Regions from separate parts of the Ensifer sp. SSB1 genome, predicted to be linked through region 1. Evidence: riboswitches for the same ligand, from Rfam matches in the RefSeq annotation. Region 1 holds a riboswitch; each other region holds the start of a gene.
What was found. Region 1 has a riboswitch for cobalamin ahead of nrdH (glutaredoxin-like protein NrdH). Riboswitches for the same ligand answer to the same signal wherever they lie in the genome.
Positions count from the first base shown of each region.

Region 2: it holds a riboswitch for cobalamin, as region 1 does, so the genes downstream of both, I8N66_RS05945 (CbtB-domain containing protein) here and nrdH (glutaredoxin-like protein NrdH) in region 1, are expected to answer to the same signal.
Region 3: it holds a riboswitch for cobalamin, as region 1 does, so the genes downstream of both, bluB (5,6-dimethylbenzimidazole synthase) here and nrdH (glutaredoxin-like protein NrdH) in region 1, are expected to answer to the same signal.

Region 1 is NZ_JAEPRP010000077.1:21,578-28,547, forward strand. It holds gene I8N66_RS19470 (hypothetical protein) at 1-156, shown strand, start outside; cobalamin riboswitch at 428-653, shown strand; gene nrdH (glutaredoxin-like protein NrdH) at 1,040-1,261, shown strand; gene nrdI (class Ib ribonucleoside-diphosphate reductase assembly flavoprotein NrdI) at 1,274-1,690, shown strand; gene nrdE (class 1b ribonucleoside-diphosphate reductase subunit alpha) at 1,660-3,813, shown strand; gene nrdF (class 1b ribonucleoside-diphosphate reductase subunit beta) at 4,045-5,019, shown strand; gene I8N66_RS19495 (multidrug effflux MFS transporter) at 5,102-6,298, opposite strand; gene I8N66_RS19500 (TetR/AcrR family transcriptional regulator) at 6,505-6,970, shown strand, end outside.
Region 2 is NZ_JAEPRP010000015.1:12,855-19,824, forward strand. It holds gene I8N66_RS05925 (DUF1194 domain-containing protein) at 95-889, opposite strand; gene I8N66_RS05930 (glucoamylase family protein) at 1,047-2,354, shown strand; gene I8N66_RS05935 (ferric iron reductase) at 2,351-3,199, shown strand; gene I8N66_RS05940 (CbtA family protein) at 3,244-4,041, opposite strand; gene I8N66_RS05945 (CbtB-domain containing protein) at 4,239-4,415, opposite strand; cobalamin riboswitch at 4,457-4,721, opposite strand; gene I8N66_RS05950 (TetR/AcrR family transcriptional regulator) at 4,720-5,412, opposite strand; gene I8N66_RS05955 (NAD(P)H-binding protein) at 5,517-6,347, shown strand; gene I8N66_RS05960 (anthrone oxygenase family protein) at 6,344-6,823, shown strand; gene I8N66_RS05965 (SRPBCC family protein) at 6,893-6,970, opposite strand, start outside.
Region 3 is NZ_JAEPRP010000075.1:7,504-14,473, reverse strand. It holds gene I8N66_RS19065 (LuxR family transcriptional regulator) at 1-568, shown strand, start outside; gene I8N66_RS19060 (acyl-homoserine-lactone synthase) at 711-1,355, shown strand; gene I8N66_RS19055 (DUF2865 domain-containing protein) at 1,483-2,583, shown strand; gene bluB (5,6-dimethylbenzimidazole synthase) at 2,700-3,395, opposite strand; cobalamin riboswitch at 3,440-3,650, opposite strand; gene I8N66_RS19045 (SDR family oxidoreductase) at 3,679-4,491, opposite strand; gene I8N66_RS19040 (phytanoyl-CoA dioxygenase family protein) at 4,580-5,773, opposite strand; gene I8N66_RS19035 (LacI family DNA-binding transcriptional regulator) at 5,878-6,897, shown strand; gene I8N66_RS19030 (GGDEF domain-containing protein) at 6,872-6,970, opposite strand, start outside.

The DNA.
Region 1 (6,970 bases):
GTTGCCGATCCGTGGCACTGGCCGAAGGACGACAACGCACAAAAGCCGCAGCCCTCACCGACGCGGGACTGCGTTGACATGCCGCGCGTGGCGCGGGCTTCGCCTCGCGCCCAGCCCGGAGAGAACAAAGACGTCAGCATGTCGCTCTGCGACTGAAGCGGTAACAATTCTCAGCTGTCGCAATCTGCCACCTGCCAGCCGCCGGATCGAATGAGCAGAAATTCGCTCCGGCGCTTCCTGGAATATCGTACCCTCCGCAAATGACGGACAAAGGCGCGAGCGCGCGGCATCGAAGCCGAGAGCGTCCCGCCAACGGGCTTTGCAGCGCCCCTTCGTTTACGCCCTGTTATCCACATGGCGAAAGAAATCACCTCCCCACCCGGGCCGGAGGCACCTCACACCTATTGACGCGGACATGCGATCTACTACTATATGTAGTGTTCGAGGTTCTTCCGATTCGCAAGGATTGGGAGCTAAGACGGGAATACGGTGCGCCGGCGGGTTTCCGCCCGGCTATGCCGCAGCTGCCCCCGCAACTGTAGACGGAGAGCGACTGTCCGGAATTGGACCACTGAGGCATAAGGCCTCGGGAAGGTCGGGATGGAAGCTTTGACCCGTAAGCCAGGAGACCTGCCTCGAGCAACAAACGTCCGCGGGCGGGGTGTCCGGAGGGGTTGAGTGCGTGGCAGGATGAGCCTGCCCGATCGTCTCGACATCTCCCCGGCAGCCTGTCGAAAGCTTCGGGGTGAAGTCATGTCAGTTTCTTCCAGTTCAGATCCACCTTCTGCGGACGGGTGCGCATTGTTGCGCGCCTGATCGAAAGGCCGCGCCCTGAAAGCCCGCACCCGCGGAATTCCTGAGCGCCCGACAAGAACGAGCCGGCCCGGTTGTGTAACCGACCTGGGGCCAGCTTACCGGCGTCAACTCCGGTCGAGGCGACCGGGGAACGATGTTTTGTGCCCTATCGCCAAGCCTGCGGTTCGCGTTCGCGCGACCCGACGACTTTTTGCGCCCATTTGCGAGACCTCACGAGGAACCCATGTCGATCACCGTCTACAGCAAACCCGCCTGCGTCCAATGCACCGCCACCACCCGCGCGCTCGACCGCCAGGGCATCGATTATCGCATCGTCGATATCTCCGAGGATTCCGATGCATTCGCGCTCGTGCAGGGTCTCGGTTACCGGCAGGTTCCAGTGGTCGTCGCCGGCGAGCGGCATTGGGCGGGGTTCCGCCCGGACATGATCAGCGCGCTTTCCTGAGGGAGAGAAGCGATGGGGCTGATCGTCTATTTTTCCAGCCGCTCGGAAAACACCCATCGCTTCGTCGAGAAACTCGGCCTTCGCGCAGCCCGTATACCGCTCAAGGAAAGTAAGGGCGCACTTACGATTTCGGAGCCCTATGTGCTCGTCGTGCCGACCTATTGCGGCGACGACGGCCGGGGTGCCGTGCCGAAACAGGTGATCCGCTTCCTGAACGACGCGGGCAACCGCTCCCACATCCGCGGCGTGATCGCAGCGGGCAACAGCAATTTCGGCGCGACCTACGGGATCGCCGGCGACGTGATCTCGGCCAAGTGCCAGGTGCCCTACCTCTACCGGTTCGAACTGCTCGGAACCGATGAGGACGTCGCCAATGTCAAAAACGGGATGAAAAGATTTTGGACGTCTCAACACTCGAACGCCCCCTGAAGGCGACGGAACCGGCGCTGGACTACCATGCGCTCAACGCGATGCTGAACCTCTATGACGAAGAGGGGCGGATCCAGCTCGACAAGGACCGGCAGGCGGCGAAGCAATACTTCCTCCAGCACGTCAACCAGAACACCGTGTTCTTCCATAACCTTCGCGAGAAGCTCGATTATCTGGTGACCGAGGGCTACTACGAGCAAGAGGTTCTCGACCAGTATTCCTTCAACTTCGTGCGCGATCTCTACGACCACGCCTATTCGAAGAAGTTCCGCTTCCCGACGTTCCTTGGCGCGTTCAAATACTACACGTCCTATACGCTGAAGACCTTCGACGGAAAGCGTTACCTGGAGCGCTACGAGGACCGCGTCTGCATGGTGGCTATGACGCTGGCGCGCGGCGATGAAGAGCTTGCCCGCGACCTAGTCGACGAGATCATTTCCGGCCGCTTCCAGCCGGCAACACCGACCTTCCTCAATGCCGGCAAGAAGAGCCGCGGCGAACTCGTCTCCTGCTTTTTGCTCAGGATCGAGGACAACATGGAGAGCATCGGCCGCGCGATCAATTCGGCGCTGCAGCTTTCCAAGCGCGGCGGCGGCGTGGCGCTGTCGCTCACCAACATCCGTGAGATGGGCGCGCCGATCAAGCAGATCGAGAACCAGTCCTCCGGCGTCATCCCGGTCATGAAGCTTCTGGAGGACTCGTTCTCCTACGCCAACCAGCTTGGCGCGCGTCAGGGCGCAGGTGCTGTCTATCTCCATGCCCACCACCCCGACATCATGCGCTTCCTCGATACCAAGCGCGAAAACGCCGACGAGAAGATCCGCATCAAGACGCTGTCGCTCGGCGTCGTCATCCCGGACATCACCTTCGAGCTCGCCCGCAACAACGAGGACATGTACCTGTTCTCGCCCTATGACGTGGAGCAGGTCTACGATGTGCCGCTCACCGAGATCTCGGTGACGGAAAAATATCGCGAGATGGTCGAGGATGCCCGCATCCGCAAGCGGAAGATCAAGGCGCGCGAATTCTTCCAGATCATCGCAGAGATCCAGTTCGAAAGCGGCTATCCGTACATCATGTTCGAGGACACGGTGAACCGGGCAAACCCGATCGCCGGGCGTATCACCATGAGCAACCTCTGCTCGGAGATCCTGCAGGTGAACGAGCCGAGCGAATTCAACGACGACCTCTCCTACGCCAAGATGGGCAAGGACATTTCCTGCAACCTCGGTTCGCTGAACATCGCAGCAGCGATGGACTCGGCCGATTTCGGCAAGACCATCGAGACCTCTATCCGGGCACTCACCGCCGTCTCCGAGATGAGCCACATCTCGTCCGTGCCCTCGATCGAAAAGGGCAATGACGACAGTCACGCGATCGGCCTCGGTCAGATGAACCTGCATGGCTATCTCGCCCGCGAGCGCATCTATTACGGCTCGGAGGAAGGCATCGACTTCACCAACATCTATTTCTACACGGTGACCTACCACGCCATCCGCGCATCGAACCGGCTGGCGGTCGAAAAGGGCAAGAGCTTCGCCGGCTTCGAAAACTCGAAATACGCCTCTGGCGACTATTTCGACAAATACACCGAGGCCGAGTGGCTGCCGGCGACCGAAAAGGTGAAGGCACTATTCGAGGAAGCCGGCATCGCGATCCCGACGCAGGAAGACTGGCTGGAACTGAAACGGGCGGTGATCGAGGGCGGCCTCTACAACCAGAACCTTCAGGCCGTGCCGCCGACGGGCTCAATCTCCTACATCAACCACTCGACGTCCTCGATCCACCCGATCGTGTCGAAGATCGAGATCCGCAAGGAAGGCAAGATCGGCCGCGTCTATTACCCCGCAGCCTTCATGACGAATGACAATCTCGACTATTACCAGGACGCCTACGAGATCGGGCCGGAAAAGATCATCGACACCTACGCGGCGGCCACCCAGCACGTCGACCAGGGCCTGTCGCTGACGCTCTTCTTCCGCGACACGGCGACCACCCGCGACATCAACCGCGCCCAGATCCACGCCTGGAAGAAGGGCATCAAGACCATCTACTACATCCGCCTTCGGCAGATGGCGCTTGAGGGCACGCAGGTCCAGGGCTGCGTTTCCTGCGCGCTCTAACGCCGCGTTCCAGCAATTGCTCAAACGGCCCCCACCCTAACCCTCTCCCCGCAGGCGGGGAGTGGGGACGTGCCATACCAACGCCCGAGATGCGGGCGGCCCCGATGATGTTAGGCGGTGCGGCATTGTCCCTTCTCCCCGTACGCGGGGAGAAGGCGCCGGCAGGCGGATGTGGGGCCATACCCGCACCGCGCAGATGTGGGGCACCCACGATCACAAAGGTCCAACGACATGAACATGCACGCCAAATCCGCAAGCCGCATCCGCGCCATCAATTGGAACCGCATCGAGGACGACAAGGATCTGGAGGTCTGGAACCGCCTGACCGGTAATTTCTGGCTGCCGGAAAAAGTGCCGCTCTCCAACGACATCCCCTCCTGGGCGACGCTGAAGCCGGAGGAGCAGAAACTGACGATCCGGGTCTTCACCGGCCTCACCTTGCTCGACACGATCCAGAACGGCGTCGGCGCCATCAGGCTGATGGAGGATGCGGCCACGCCGCATGAAGAGGCGGTGCTTTCCAACATCTCCTTCATGGAGGCGGTCCACGCCCGCTCCTACTCCTCGATCTTCTCGACGCTCTGCCTGACGCCCGACGTCGACGACGCCTATCGCTGGTCCGAGGAAAACGAGTTCCTGCAGAAGAAATCGGCGCTGATCACGGCAGAGTATGCCTCCGGAGATCCGCTGAAGAAGAAGGTCGCCAGCGTCTTCCTCGAAAGCTTCCTGTTCTATTCCGGCTTCTATCTGCCGATGTACTGGTCGAGCCGCGCCAAGCTCACCAACACCGCCGACATGATCCGGCTGATCATCCGCGACGAAGCGGTGCACGGCTATTACATCGGCTACAAGTTCCAGCGCGCGCTGGAGCGGCTGACGGAGGAACGCCGCCAGGAAATCAAGGATTTCGCCTTCGACCTGTTGCTCGAGCTCTACGACAACGAGGCGAAATACACCGAAGCGCTCTATGATGGCGTCGGGCTCGCCGAGGACGTGAAGAAGTTCCTGCATTATAACGCCAACAAGGCGCTGATGAACCTCGGCTACGAGGCGCTGTTCCCGGCTGAAGCCTGCAAGGTCAACCCCGCCATCCTCTCCGCCCTGTCGCCGAATGCCGACGAGAACCACGACTTCTTCTCCGGCTCCGGCTCCTCCTATGTCATCGGCAAGGCGGTCGCGACCGAGGACGAGGACTGGGATTTTTAAAAGCGAGCCGACCGGTCACACCTGACAACAAAAGGCCGGCGAGGACACCCTCGCCGGCCTATCGGTTTAGCGTTAGCAGTCCCTACTCCGCTGCCACCACACGGCTGCGGCCGATCGTTGCCTGGGTCAGGAGGAAGGCGGCAAGCGCGCAAGCGGCGATCGCCCCGGCCATTGGCAGGGCCGTTCCGTCGAAGAAGAGGCTCGCGACCACCATGGCGACGGCGGCGGTGACGAAGTGCAGCGTGCCCATCAGCGCCGACGCCGTGCCGGCGATCTCGCCGTGGTCTTCGAGTGCCAGCACCGCCGAGGTCGGGATCACCAGGCCGAGCACCCCGTAGCCGACGAACAGGAAAGCGGCCATGACGGGCAAGTGGTTGAAACCGAGGCTCATGACGACGAACATCGTGACCATGGTCAAAGCGAAGGCGCCGACGGCGAGATGCATGACCCGTACCAGGCCAAAACGCTCGCCGAGCCAGCCGGTCGCCTGCGACACCGCGAAGAACGACACGGCGTTCATCGAGAACGCCAGGCTATATTGCGTCGGCGTCAGCCCATAGTGGTCGATCAACACGAAGGGCGAGTTGGCGAGATAGACGAGGAACCCGGAGATCCCAAGCCCGCCGATGAAGGTAAGCGTCAGGAAGTTGCGGTCTGAAAGCAGCAGGCGGTAGGCGGCAAGCGCGCTTGCCACGCTGCTGCCGGCACGGTCCTTTTTCGGGCGGGTCTCCTGCAATTGCGTCGACAGGAGGATCAGGCCGATGAAGGCGGCGATCATCACCGCGTAGAAGACGCCCCGCCAGCCGTAGAACTGGATCACGGCGCTGCCGGCGAGCGGCGCCAGGATCGGCGAAATGCTGAAGACCAGCATCAGCAGCGACATCAGCCGCGCCGCCTGGACGCCGGTATGCATGTCGCGGACGACGGCGCGCGGAATGACCATGCCGGCGGCGCCACCAATGCCCTGCAGGAAGCGGAAGGCGATCAGGGTCTCGATGTCGGTCGCAAGGGCGCAGCCAATGCTGGCGACGGTGAAGAGGCCGATGCCGAGATAGAGCGGCGCCTTGCGGCCCCAGATATCCGACAGAGGGCCATAAATGAGCTGCGAAATGGCGAAGGAAATGAAGAACGACAGGAGGCTGAACTGTACCACGCCGTTGTCGACCGCCAGGTCTTTGCCGATCGACGGTAAGGCGGGCAGATACATGTCTATTGCGAAGGGACCGATCGCCGAAATCAAACCGAGGACGATGGCCGTGCGGAGGAAGGACGCTGTCATGGCAATGATCTTTCAGAAATCGCGGCAATGCTCCGGCGCAAGGCCGGTATCGCTGCCGCCAGGTTTGAAACTCGAAAGATGACGGTCGTGCCAGGATCGAACGTTGGGAGACGCATCCTGCGCTGACTATTGAGTCCATTAAATTGGACACAGGTGTAAAATTAGACACCATTGTCTAAATCGTCAATGGGCCTTATCTTCGCTTCATGAAAAAACATGACCCCGCCTCGCCTGATGTCCGCGCGCAAAAAGGGCAACTTGCGAAACGCGTCTCGATCCTCGAAGCCGCCGCAGACGTTTTTTGCCGCGAAGGCTTTTCCGGTGCCAGTATCGACGAGATCGCCGCCGAAGCCGGCGTATCGCGCCAGACGGTCTACAACCACTATCGCGAAAAAGAGACGCTGTTCATGGCGGTGGTCCAGGACATCATGGATCGTACCAACGGCGTGCTCTTTTCGATCCTCGCGACTTTCCCTGAACGCGCCGACAATCTCGAAGAGGACCTTGCCGCCTTCGCGGTGCGTCTCAACAAGAACTGCATCTGCAACCAGGACGCAAAGTTCATCCAGAAGTTGATCGCGACCGAAGGCAATCGCTATCCGCATCTCTTTCAGTTCTGGCGCGAACAGGGACCAGGCAAGACCGATCGGGCGCTGGCGGCGCTTTTTGCGC
Region 2 (6,970 bases), on a different contig from region 1:
CGCGAAGCAACGGCTCATCTTATCGCCGGACGAAGCGAAGGGAAACGACAATCTGACGCGCGTGGGTTGCGCGGCAACAACTAGGCGGTGAAGCCTATTTGTCGAGTTCGGGATAGACTCGGTCGAGGAAACCGGGCCTCAGCTTCTCGCCGATCAGGCAATCGGATGCCGGCAGCGCATCGGCCAGGCGAACGGTTGGCGGCGGCTGCAGGCCGCTGACCTCGAGCACCAGCTTCTGGCGGATGGCGATCGAAAAATCCTCCGGTTCGTGCACCGGCAGCACGAAGGAGCCGGGGCCACCGATGACGCATTCGGCGTAATACTGGTCGAGCGGGCCGGTCGAGACCGAGGGGCGAATGAGGATCGCTAGCCCGTTGATGGTGATGCCGCGGGCGATCGCCGTCTCGCGGGCCGGGATGACCGGCGGGCCGATGTTGTTCGGGCCGTCGCCGGAAACGTCGATGACCCGGCGTATGCCGTTGAAGGCGTTCGAATCGATCAGCGCCGTACCGTAGGTGATCGCGTTCGAGATCGACGTGCCCCGCCTGGTGCCGACCGGGCGTGCCTCGATCAGCTTGGCAAAGGCATCGGCGTCGGCGGCGGTGGAGATCACTTGCCAGGCGACGACGGAGGATTCGTTCACCGTGCCCGCCCATTCGAAATAGCCGATGGCGATCTTGCCCAGTTGCCCGCTTCCGACCGCATCCAGGAAATCGCGGTGCCGGAGCGCCTCGACATAACCGGCGCGCTGGATGCGCGCCTCATCCAGATCCATCGAGCCGGACATATCGACGGCCAGGATCAGTTCGACATCGACATCGGTCGGCACGGCGGTCGATGGGCTCGTGCCACCACTCAATGAGAGGATCAACGCCAACACGCTCAACATCGCTTCAACCAGTCATTGCGCGCGGTCAGATTAGAAGAATGTAACACAGGATTGGATTTCGGCGACCATTTGGGTGTAGTTGGCCTTCAACAAAGAGTGATTTTGTCGGGGTCGGCCCGGAAATATACTTGCGGCCGGCCAGGGCCGGAAAGGCGGAATGCTGAAACCGACGGAAAATGCCGAACTATTTCAGATCGATAGTCTGCAGAGGGCGGCGTTCGGCTACTTTCTCGAATATGTGGATCCAGTCACCGGATTGATCGCGGATACGTCGCTTCCGGGTGCGCCGTCGAGCATTGCGGCGACCGGCTTCGGCCTTTCCTGCTATCCCATCGGCGTCGAGCGCGGGTGGATCTTGCGCCGCGAGGCGGTCGGGCGGGTGTTGACCACGCTGCGTTTCCTGGCTGAAAGCCCGCAGTCGCGCGACCGGGGCGCGAGCGGCTATCGCGGGTTCTACTATCACTTTCTCGATATGCGCACCGGCGCGCGCACCTGGCGCAGCGAGCTTTCGACCATCGACACGGCGCTGCTGATCGCCGGCTGCCTGACGGCTTCGGCCTACTTCTCCCGCGAAGATGAAGAGGAAGGCGAGATCCGCGCGCTTGCCGAACGGCTCTATGCGCGGGTCGACTGGCGCTGGGCGTTGAACCGGAGTGAGACGCTGACGATGGGCTGGCGCCCACCGGGCCGATTCCTGAAGTATCGCTGGCAAGGGTATAGCGAGGCGCTGCTGCTCTATGTGCTGGCGCTCGGGGCGCCAGAGCACGCAATCGAACCGGAGCATTATACCGTCTTTACGGACGATTATGCCTGGATCGCGGTTCAAGGCGGGTGTCATCTCCACGCGGCGCCGTTGTTCATCCACCTGGTCCCGCAGGCCTGGCTCGATCTTCGCGGCCTCGGCGATCGGCCGATGCGGGGAAGGGGAACCGACTATTTCGAAAACAGCCGGCGAGCTATCGGGCTGCAGCGTGACTATGCGCGGCAAAACCCGGGCCGCTTCGCCGGCTATGGCGAAGACCTCTGGGGGCTCAGCGCCTGCCACGCGCCACATGGCCAGCTGCGCCTCAAGGACGGGCGCTGGCAGCGACTTCGGGGCTACGCCAATCGCGGCGCACCTTTCGGTCCGGATGACGGCACGCTTGTGCCCTGGGCGGCGGCGGCCTGTCTGCCGTTCTGTGCGGATGCGTCGCTATCGGCGCTCAGCCACATGACGGCCAGCTACCCCGGGCTTCTGAAGGCGGGGCGCTTTCCGGGCGGCTTCAATCCGAGCCTCCCGGGCGAGGGGCCGGAGGGGTGGATCGACGCGCGCGTCGTCGGCCTTGACCAAGGGCTCGTCGTGATGATGATCGAGAACTGGCGGAGCGGCTTCGTCTGGGAGTTGACGCGTAGTCTGCCTGCGATCCGGCACGGACTTGAGCGTGCGGGATTTGAAGGTGGCTGGCTGGCGACGGAGACGGTATGAATTTGGGAGGCCAGCAACAGATTGCGCAGACCGGGGAAGGATATCCGCCCCGGGTGCTGGCAGTGGTCGAGCGGTTGTGCGCTCAGTTCCCTGACGCTGGTGTCTCGCTCGGGCCGGCGGACGGAGCCTTCAGCGCACCGGCCGGCTTCTGGGCTGCGGGCGGGGCCGGGATCGAGGAGAGCCTCGCCTATCAGGACTTTTTCGCAGTCGGCATGACGGACCGGATCCGGGCCGCGCATCTGATCGCCTTTTACAGTCGCCAGGTAAGTGTGGTTCTCGGCGCGCTCTATCTCGGTGCGGGCGTCCAGGCTGAGATCGCCGGCATTCGCTTTGAAGACTGGAGCCGCCTTTACCAGGACCGCGCGGTTGCCGGCAAACGCTACCATTTCCAAGTGGATCTGGCGGAGAGATTGCAGCAGCCGGAATGCATCGGCGTTTTCGAGCGCGGCTTCACAGCCCATCTGGCGCCGGTCATCGCGATCCTGAAGAAACGCTCGGGGCTTTCCTCCGGGGCGCAGTGGCGGCTGGCGGCGGATTCGCTTGCCGGCGCGTTCCTGGAGATCGGACGGGCGATCGGGGACGAAGCGCGCGGCATGGCTGAGGCGCTCGCGATCGTCAAACGGCCGGGTTCGCGGCTGTTTTCGGAAGAGATCGGCTACGAGGAGATCTCCGCCACCGATCCGGCAAGCGGCGCGCAACTGTCGTGCCAGTACCGGATCCGCTGCGGCTGTTGCCTCTATTTCAAGACGGAGGGCGGCGGCTTCTGCGATACCTGCGTCCTGCTGGAGCCGGACGATCGCCGCGTGCGGCTGGCAGCGCGTCTGACGCAAAACGGCGGGGCTTGAACCCCGCCGTTTTATGTTCTGGTGCCTGCTGAGGCACATTGGGTTCAATGCGATTTGAGGAAGCGCTCGTTGATGAAGCCGGAGACGACGCCGAGAACGATCCAGAAGGCGAGCGTGGTGGCGAGCGCGGCGACCGCGAACTCGGCGCCGAGCACGGCCGGGACGTTGCTGGAGATATCGAGTGGCTGCGGCGCGCCGTAGACATGGGGTGCGGCGATCAGGACGAGGCCGGCAACCTTGGATACGATTTCCTCGCGCAGAACCAGGAGATAGAGGCCGACTGCGGAGAGAGCGACGGTTGCCAGCCACCAGGTTTGGCGGTCGCCGAGTTCGGCTGCCGGGAAGCCCGGCAGTTCCGGCGGCAGGCCGATCGCCGGCAGCATGTGCACCGCGAGCCAGCCGCAAGCGCCCCAGAGTGCGCCGTTCCTAAGCGTGATCGGATAGCCGATCACCAGGCTGACGCCGGCGAGCAGCAGGCCGAAGCCGGAGCCGGTGACGAGGTTTGCCATCAGCGTGCCGGAGAAGCGGCTCAAACCGAACATGATGCCGCCTTCCTCATGTTCGCCTTCGTGCGCATAGGCCGGCGTGATCGGCGACAGCGCGTCGAGCACGGCGCCAAGCGGCGATACCGCCTTCAGCGACGAATGCTGGTCATGGCCCTCGGCGGCCGGCTGTGCCGCACCCGGCTGGCCGGCCGGCTGTTCGGTCGCGGCCGGAGCCTCGCCTTCGAATTGCTCCGCATGCAGGATCAGCGGCGTTACCCGCAGTTCCTGGGCGCCGGTCATGAAGACACCGGCAATCAGTCCAGCCACGATCGCGGCCAGAAGCGTTCTGACAATCATCTTGAATTCCCTCGATAACGGCAAACGCCACGCGTTTCGGCGTGGTTGTTGAGCCTTCCCATTCGCTGTGCCACACGGACGGTGCTTGCATGTTCGCCAAAGCGCCATGCGCAAACGCCGACATCCGGCGTGAGCCGGATGCATTCAGGTCCGCAGCTATTTCGATGCGGAACGTTGTTCACGTTCCGGCGCATCGTTTAGTGGCAGGGGAAGCCGTAGGAGTGGCGGGTGTCGTGCGCGGTGTCGTGCAGCACGGCCGAATTGGCAAGGCCGGCACCGAAGACGAGGAATGCGCCGATGAAAAGGGCGATGACGCCAGCGGTCAGACGATCGCTGAGGGAGAGCGGGGTGCTCGAAATGGTAGACGTAGCCATGACAACCTCCGTGATGGCATCGGGAAATTCCCGGTGTGGGCCCTATGCCCGTATCGAGTGGCAGGTTTCCTGGCTCACGGCGCTGGGCGAAATGCCCGGGATCTGCCTCGCCTTCCCAGTTCGACCCCTCTCTCGGGGCCTGTTCCAGTGGCTTCTTCCGGATTGCTCCGGAACGGCAAGATCAACGTCGCTCTACAGTCGCGGGGTCGGCCGTGATTTGAATGCCCAGCATGGGTCCATCCGTCACGTTCCCGTTTACTCCCGAAACGCGTTCGCGTCCCGGGAACCAATCGATCCAAAATGATTAGGAGCGTGTCATGGCGTTGTCAATTGAGCCTGCGCCGCCGGCCGCTTCATCCGCGACAAAATCGCGAAGCATCATCTGCTTGTAGGCCTCGACGATGCGGTCGCCCTCCGGCCGATCGACCGAGACGGCAAGTCGCATGGTGCAGTCGCCGAGATGCATGATCAGGAAGGCAGCGCTGTCGATCATTTCGCGCGGCGTCTCGGGCGCAAAGCGGGCCCAGACATCGGCCAGAAGCTTGCCGCCGGTGCGGCTTTGCAGAAGATCGACCTCACGCAGCGCCTTGTCGGCCTGCATCGCCGACCAGATGTCGCGCATGACAGGCTCGGCCAGGAACATGTCGTAGTAGATGTCGAACAGCAGTGAGAAGGCGTCGCGCAGTTCTGCCATCGACGTGACCTTGGCGAGTTCGGCGGCGATGCACTCGTTGCACACGGCATTGTAGCGCTCGGCCAGCGTACGCACGATCGCCGCCTTGTCCGGGAAGTACTGGTAGAGCGACCCGATCGAAATCCCCGCCTTTTCAGCGACTTCGCTCATGCGCATGGCGTCGCTGCCCTTCTCCTGGATGAGTGCCGTCGCGCAGGCAAGGATCTGCTCCACGCGCTCGCGGCTGCGCTTCTGGCTGGGCGTCCGGCGCAACGTGGTCTCGTCGTCGGCGGGAAGTGTGGCGGGGCTTGCACCTGGAATCATGAGTAATGCTCACATTTTGACTTGACTCCTAAAATACGAGGATTTATCACATTTGCAAATGTGAGAGATACTCATGTTTGTTGGTGAAACCTCAGGAGGAAACGATGTCTCAGAAAGTCACACTGGTTTTGGGCGGTACCGGCAAGACGGGGCGGCGCGTGGCCGAGCGCCTTCGGGAGCGGGGCATAGCGGTGCGCATCGGCGCCCGTTCGGCGTCGCCGTCCTTCGACTGGACGGACGAGGCGACCTGGGTGCGCGTCCTTGAAAATGTCGATCGCATCTATGTCTGCTACCAGCCGGATCTGGCGGTGCCGGGCGCCGTCGACGTCATCGACCGGTTCTCGAGCCTTGCCGTTCGCTCGGGCATCAAGCGGCTGGTGCTGCTGTCGGGCCGCGGCGAGGACGAGGCGGAAGCGGCCGAGCGCGCGCTGCAGGCCTCCGGCGCCGACTGGACGGTCATCAGTGGCAGCTGGTTCTTCGAGAATTTTGACGAAGGCTTCTTGGCCGATGGCGTGATGAGCGGGTCGGTCTTCCTGCCGGTGGACGAGGTCACTGAGCCCTTCGTCAGCTGCGACGACATTGCCGATGTGGCGGTCGCGGCGCTTCTGGACGACGCACATATCGGCAAGGTCTATTCGCTGACCGGCCCGCGGCTGATGACCTTTGCCCAGGCCGTGGCCGAGATCGCCGTCGCGGCCAACCGCCGGATCGCCTATCAGCCGGTGCCGATTGACGATTTTGCGGCACAGCTCAAGGCCGACGGCGTGCCGGATGACTATGTCGCACTCATCCGCTATCTCTTCTCCTCGGTGCTCGACGGACGCAATTCCAGCATGACGTCCGATGTCGAGCGCGTGCTTGGGCGGCCCCCGCGCGACTTTGCGGATTATGCCCGGGAAACCGCAGCAACTGGTGTTTGGAGTATTGCCGCATGATCCCGCTGATCCCCGCTCTGGCGTTTGCCGCCGCGATCGGTTCCGGCCTGATGGCCGGACTGTTCTTCATCTTCTCGGTCTGCATCATGCAGGCCCTGTCGCGGCTGCCGCCGGAGCAGGGGATCGCCGCGATGAACGCCATCAATGTCGTGATCCAGAACCCGATCTTCCTCAGTGCTTTCATGGGCACCGCGCTGCTCGGTCTGGTGCTCGTCGTCATGGCCTTCCTCTCGGGCGGCGAGGGCAGGTGGTGGCTTGCCGCCGGCGGCATCGCCTATGTCGTCGGCGTGCTTCTGGTGACGATCATCTTCAACGTGCCGATGAACGATGCGCTCGCCGCTGCAGCCCCCGGTCAGGCGGCGACCGATCTCTGGCATGAGCGCTATCTGACCGATTGGGTCTGGTGGAACCACGTGCGCACCTTCGCATCGATCGGCGCGCTGGCGCTCTTCGTTCTCGGTTTCGCCCGCGCCTGACGAAAAGCGCCGGCAAGTCGATCCTTGCCGGCGCCTGTAGGCGTCTTGACCTCTAAGCCCATTCCGCCGTCACGGCTTCGGAATACGCGCGTCATATTGCGCTTCCAGGTCGGCAAACTTGCTCCAGAAGGCTGCCGGCTTTTCGCC
Region 3 (6,970 bases), on a different contig from region 1:
CACCTTCGGTGCCTATGCCGCAGAAATCTACCGGTCGCGCGGCCTTCACCGAATCGACCCTATCTTGAAACTCGCACTTGGCGGCGTTCGCCCGGTGGAGTGGACGATGGCGCGACATCGCTTTGCGGACTGCGAGCCGCTTTTCCAGGCGGCACAGGAGATCGGTCTTTCCACCGAGGGCGTCGCCCTGCCGCTACCATCACCGGCCGGCCGGATGGCGATGCTGGCGATCAACGTCAACATGCCGGCCGACGAGTGGACGGTCTATCGGCGCCATCACCTGCGCGATTTCCAGCTCGCGGCGAATCTCTTCCACGCCGCCATGCTGGAGCACGGCGCGATGGCCGGCAGCATTTCGACCCGCGACATGCGGCTCACCGGCCGCGAGACCGAGGTTTTGACCTGGGCCGCTGCCGGCAAGAGCTATTGGGAGATCGCAACGATTCTCGGCATTTCCGAGCGCACCGTGCGCTTTTTCATGACCAATGCGAGGCGCAAGCTCAATGTCGTGTCCAATACGCAGGCCGTTGCCCAGGCCGTCCGCCATGCGCTGATCCCCACCGTTTGACGCAGCTCGCGCCAAGTCCTCCAAAAAACCCCTCGAAATCTAGTGGGAAAAATCGCTGATTTAAACTGTCACTACCGACAGTTACGCGACCGCCGCCGGCCTGACAGCATCCGCCCATCCCCAAACAAGGATGGAGAAAAAGATGATCAGGATCCTGAACGGAAAGACCCGCGCACAGCACCCGCAGGCCGTCGACGATATGTTTCGGCTGCGCAAGCGCGTCTTTCACGATTTCCTAAAATGGGATGTGCAGACGGACGGCGAGTGGGAAATCGACAACTACGACAAGGCAAATCCGCTCTACGTGCTCTCCTATGCCCCCGACACCGGTCGCCTGCGTGGCGCGCTGCGGCTGCTGCCGACGCTCGGCCCCAACATGCTGGACGACACCTTCCCGATCCTGCTCGGCGACAACCCGGAAATCCGCAGCGCCTCGGTATGGGAATCGAGCCGCTTCTGCATCGAGCCGGAGATTTCGCAGGACCGCGCCTCGAATCAGGTCACCGTTGCAGCGGCCGAATTGATGTGCGGCGTCGGTGAACTCGGCCTTGCCTCCGGCATCACCCATATCGTCACCGTTACCGACGTGTTCCTGGAGCGCATGTTCCGCCGCATGGGATGCCCCGGCGAGCGCATTGCCGAACCGCACCGCATCGGCTCGGTCTTTGCCGTTGCCGTCGCCTGGGAAGTGAATGAGAGCCTGCTCCAGCGTATGAAAGCGGTAGCCGCCATCGAAGGCACTGTTCTCGAACGTCCGATGTCGCTGGAAACCGCCCGCGCCGCTTGATCTCTTCGCTCTGCCGGGCCCGTTAACGCAAACCGCCGCTTGTCGTTGCACGATCGCCGACAAGCTCTATGATGGAGGTGAAACAGGAATTGCCGCTGGCAGCCGCCCATATCAGAAGACCGGCGTCATGCGGTTGCAGGAAGAGACTTCGCCCGTGTTCCCGCGCTTGAAACACCTCGCTGCGGTGCTTGTGCCGTTTGCCCTGGTCGGTGCCGATCCTTCGCTGGCATCGACCGTGTGCGACCGGCTGAACACGCGTCTTGCGCAGCTGCCTGACATCGTCTCCAGCAATGCCGACGCCCGTGACTATGCGAGTGCGATCTCCCGCCAGAACATCGAACTGCGCAGGGCGAAGAACGACCGCCGTCGTGCGGCCTGTGGTGACGGCAACGTCGTCACCTTCGATGGCGGCAACCCGGATATCTGTGGCGAACTCGACGGTCTCATTGCCGAGATGGAAGACAATCTGCGCATGCTGAAGTCGGAGCGCGAGCAGATTGTTGCCGGAGGCAGCCAGGACAGCCGTCGCCGCATCCTTGCCGCGCTGGAGATCAATGGCTGCTACGGCGACCGCGAAGAGTTCGCGAGCGTCGACCCCGAAGAGCCCGAATCGCACCGCAACATCATTGCCGATCTGCCGCCGGACGACGCCTACGGCCCGATGCTTGGCGAAGACGGCTATGCCCCGCAGGAACGCTACTACAGCGGCACGCTGCGGACCATGTGCGTGCGCACCTGCGACGGCGCCTTTTTCCCGATCTCCTCGGACGCGACGCCGGCCGATTTCCCGCGGGACGAACAGGCCTGCCGGGCGCGCTGCCCGGGTGCCGAAACCGAACTCTACTTCCATGATATCAACACGGAAGAGAGCGACCAGATGGTCTCGGCCGTGACCGGCCGGCCCTATACCGAAATGCCGAATGCCTTCGCCTATCGCACGCGCGGTGTCAGCAAGCCCGGCATGTGCGGCTGCCAGATACCACAGACCGCCGCAACCTCACCGAAGACGACCGGCACCAGGATCGGTGACGACCAGTCGTCCATCGTCGTGATCGAAACCAAGAAGCCGGCGGAGACCATGACCGCCAAGGCACCGCCTGAGGAGCGGCCCTACGATCCGTCGAAGAGCAAGGTGCGCGTCGTCGGCCCGACCTTCCTGCCGCAACAGGAAACCTCGATCGACCTGAAGCACCCGAAGGGACCGGCCTATCAACCGGTCCAGAACTGATCCCGGCGCGCCATCTCAAAGCGCGCCGCGATCTTCAGTTTCGCTCGTTGCGCTTCAAGTTCTCGATATTTCGCATCGCTGTCGCAATACCGCTGCGCACTTTGGCGCAACGGGTTTCAGGAACGCTCGCTGCAGTTCCCCCAGCCTTCCTCGAACACGAGTTCTTCCAGCGGCAGACGCTGCCGCCATCCCTTCACCGCCAGCTCCGGCTGTTGGTAGAGGCGATCGACATAGCCGAGGCAGAGCCAGGCGACGATCTCGACATGACCAGGGATGCCGAGGATCGCCTTGATCTCCGCCTCGTGGAAGATGCTGACCCAGCCGACACCGACACCTTCGGCGCGCGCGGCAAGCCACAGGTTCTGCACGGCGCAAACCGTGGAATAGACATCCATCTGCGGATTATGGGTACGGCCGAGGACGACGGCGCCGCCGCGCGTGCGGTCACAGGTGACGCAGATGCTGAGCGGCGCCTTGCGAATGCCCTCGAGTTTCAGCGAACGGTACTTCGTCTGCTGTTCCGCCTCGAACATCAAGGCGGCCTCGTCGTTGGCGCGGCGAAAGGCCTGCCAGACGCGCTCACGCGTTTCTTCCGCTCGCACCAGCACGAAGTTCCAGGGCTGCATGAAGCCGACAGACGGCGCGCTATGCGCAGCCGTAAGCAGGCGTTTCACCAGATCGTCGGGAAGAGGTTCTGCGAGAAATTCGTCGCGCACGTCGCGGCGTGTTTCGATGGCGCGGTAGACGGCCTCCCGCTCATTGCGCGCGAAGGCACCGGCAGCCGCAAGGCCGCCCTTCGGTTCAGTTAGCATCGTTCGATCCCCAACAATGCGCAACCTCCCGCCGTCCGCGCGGGGTTCGGTCTATCTTGCCAGGCCGGTCTTCTGACTCCGGTTCAACCGGCCGCCTCACCTTCCCAGACCGATTGAAGATCCAGTGGCAAATCCTTGAATCAATTCAAGGCACTTAGAGGCGACCGTCCCCGTCACAGCGTTGGGCACGTTCCGGAATGACGCCGGATTCCCGATTCTCCCGCTCGCGCGGGCACCTGACGCCGCCATAAGCGCATAGCGGCAACCGAAAGACAAGCGCCGCCTATAGCGGCGCCACCGGATGCGGCGAACCGTCATAGCCGCCCCAGACCGATTGATCGAAGCAGATCACCGATCCGGTCATTAGCCCCGATTCAGCCGAAGACAGATAGGCGCAGGCACGTGCCACCTCTGCCGGGTCGACGAGCCGGCCGAACGGCTGGCTGGCAGCCGCCTTTTCGAGCCAGTCCACCGATGCACCGTGAAACTCGCGCTGGATCCGGTCCTCGCCTTCGGAAGCCATCCAGCCGATATTCAGGCCGTTGACCCGAATGCGGTTTCGCAGGAGCGCATAGGCCGTATTCTTGGTCAACGTCTCCAGCGCCCCTTTCGACGAGCAATAGGCGGCGATGAAGGGCTGCCCGGCCATCGCCGACATGGAGCCGATATTGACGATCGTGCCTTCGGTTCGCTCGCGTCGCATCACCTTCACCGTCTCCTGCATCAGGAAGAACGGCGCTCGCACGTTGATCGCGAACATCCGGTCGAAAAGTTCGGGCGTCGTATCGAGGATCGTGCCGCGGTCAGTGATCGCGGCGGCATTGACCAGCGCATCGACCCGGCCGAACTCCGCATCACAAGCGGCAACGACCTTACGGGCGTCCTCCACCTTTTCGAGATCGGCTTCGACATAGACCACCTTCGCGCCGCTGTCCTTGCCGATCTCCTCAGCCTTCGCCCGCCCCTTGGCCGCATTGCGTCCGCAGATGACGATGCCGGCAGCACCACGCTCGGCGAAGAGGCCGGCAATCGTTGCGCCCAACCCTTGCGTGCCACCGGTGACGACGGCGATCTTGCCTTCCAATTGTCCACTCATCGAATTGCTCCTCGAAGATGATCGTGTCAAACAGCGACGGCTCCCGGGCGAAACGCACCGGGAGCCTTTCGAATGGGTAGTTGAACCATCAGCTCAGCTTGCGCTTCGCCTGCGCGTCGAGCGCCGCGTGAAAATCCTGCGAACTCGTTCCCGCGGCCAGCGCCTCGCGCATCAGCTGTGCCTGGGTCTTCGGCGCCAGCCCGCCGAGCGGCGGATCACGGTCGAGATTGGTCGGGAAGGAGTAGCCTTCTGCACAGGATGCGATCGCGTTGGCCGCTTCCGCTTCGGTCAGCTGGCCGTTGGCCAGCAACGCCTTCAGCGCCGGGTAGAGCGTTGCGCTCATCGTCAGCCGATCGACGGTCTCCATCGCCCGGCCAAAGGCGGAGGACACCTGCAGCAGGTTCGCCACGCGACGGATATCGGCGGAGCGGTTGTTGCCGGCTGCATGGAAGAGCGCCGGATTGAAGAAGACGACATCGCCCTTTTCGAGCGGGAGCTGCACGTGATGCTCGTCGAAATAGGCGCGGAACTCCGGCCGGTTGAGCGCCAGGTAGCCCGGCACATAGGTCTGGCTATAGGGCAGGAACAGCGTCGGTCCGCTCTCGAGCGGCATGTCGCAATGGGCAACCGCGCCCTGCAGCGTCAGCACCGGCGAGAGCTTGTGCACGTGCGCCGGGTACTGCTCGATCACCGCGGAGGTCTGGAAGCCGAGATGATAGTCCCGGTGCGCCGACTGCGCAGCACCACCCGGATTGACGCGGTTCACCTGCGCCGTCATCTGGTAGTTCGGCCCGAGCCAGGCTTCGCTGACGAGTGCGATGATGGTATTGCCGTAATAGGCGGCAAAATTCTCCGGTGCCTTGAGGCAGTGCTTCTCCAGCGAGTTCCAGATGCGATCGTTGGCGCCGGGCTTGGCAAAGTGATCGCCGCCGCCGCTGTTGCTGCGATGCTGCTCCTCGATGATCTCGTCGAAGACGGTGCTCGCGACATCGACCGCGGCGGTATCGGCAAAGGCGCGCTTGAAGACCGCCACGCCCGGGCCGGTCGCCAGCGCCTCGCAGATCTCGGCAAGCACCGCACGCCGCGTCTCGGAATTGCCGCAGGCGGCGACGAGATCGGCGCTGTTGTAGCTCAGCACGTTCTTGTCGCAGCCCGAGGCATGGGGATAGTCCGCCAGATTGGTTCGGCGCTCCACTTCCGCCCGGAATGCCTCGATACCGCAGGTCTCTTCGGTGAGCCACACACGCTCGATCCGCTGCCGCGCACTGTTGTCGGTCTTCATCCCGTTTCCTCCTCTGGAACACCTTGATGAACACGACTATAGGCGGCGGCAAAACATGATATAGGGCAAGAATCCATCAAAAATCCATCAGGAGATCCATGGCGATGGCCCATCCGTTTCTGGTCAAGGACATCGCCTTTCAGGCCGGCCTCAGCACCGCGACGGTCGATCGCGTGCTCAACGAGCGCCCGGGCGTCCGCCGCCAGACGAGCGCCCGTGTTCGCGCTGCCATCGAGGAACTGGAAAAGCAGCAGGCCGGACTCGACATTCAGGGCCGCAAGTTCGCGATCGATATCGTCATGGAGGCGCCCGAGCGCTTCACCGATGCGGTGCGGCGGGCCTTCGAAAGCGAAGCGATGACATTGGCACCGACAAGCTTTCGCTGCCGTTTTCACTTCGCCGAGACCATGCGCCCACACGACATCGTGCAACTGCTCGATCGCATCCGCCTGCGAGGAACCGATGGGCTCGTCTTGAAGGCACCGGATGTGCCCGAGATCGTCGCGGCCGTCGCACGCTTCGAAACCAGCGGCATTCCCGTCGTGACGCTGGTGACAGATCTGCCCCATTCCCAGCGGACCGCTTATGCCGGCGCCGACAACAGGGCGGCCGGAGAAACCGCCGCCTATCTGATCGGCGAGCGCTTTGCCGGTGCCGAAGCCACCGTTCTCGTGACGCTATCCAGCGGCCGTTTCCGCGGTGAGGAGGAGCGCGAGATCGGCTTTCGCCGGGTGCTGCGCGAACATTATCCGACAATCCGGATCGTCGAGATCAGCGAAGGGCATGGTCGCGACAGCGAGACGGGCGCGCTGGCCGACGCGGCGCTTGCCGCCAACCAGGACATCAATGCCGCCTATTCGATCGGCGGCGGCAATCGCTCGGTACTCGCAGCCTTCGATCGTCTCGGCCGCCACTGTGCGCTCTACATTGCCCATGATCTGGACGAGGACAATCTGGCGCTGCTGCGCGCGCGGCGCATTCACTTCGTCCTTCACCATGATCTGAAGACCGACGCCCGCACGGCCTTCCGCACGATCATGCTCCATGGCCGCGCTCCGTCCACCGCCGTCGGCCCTCAGCTTTCAGCCGTCGTGGTCATCACGCCCTATAACGTACCGGAGTAGGAAAATCGCCCGAGCCGCCCGGTCCGGCGGGTGGCTCCTCGCCGGAGGCTTCGCCCGGCAACACCGCATCGTC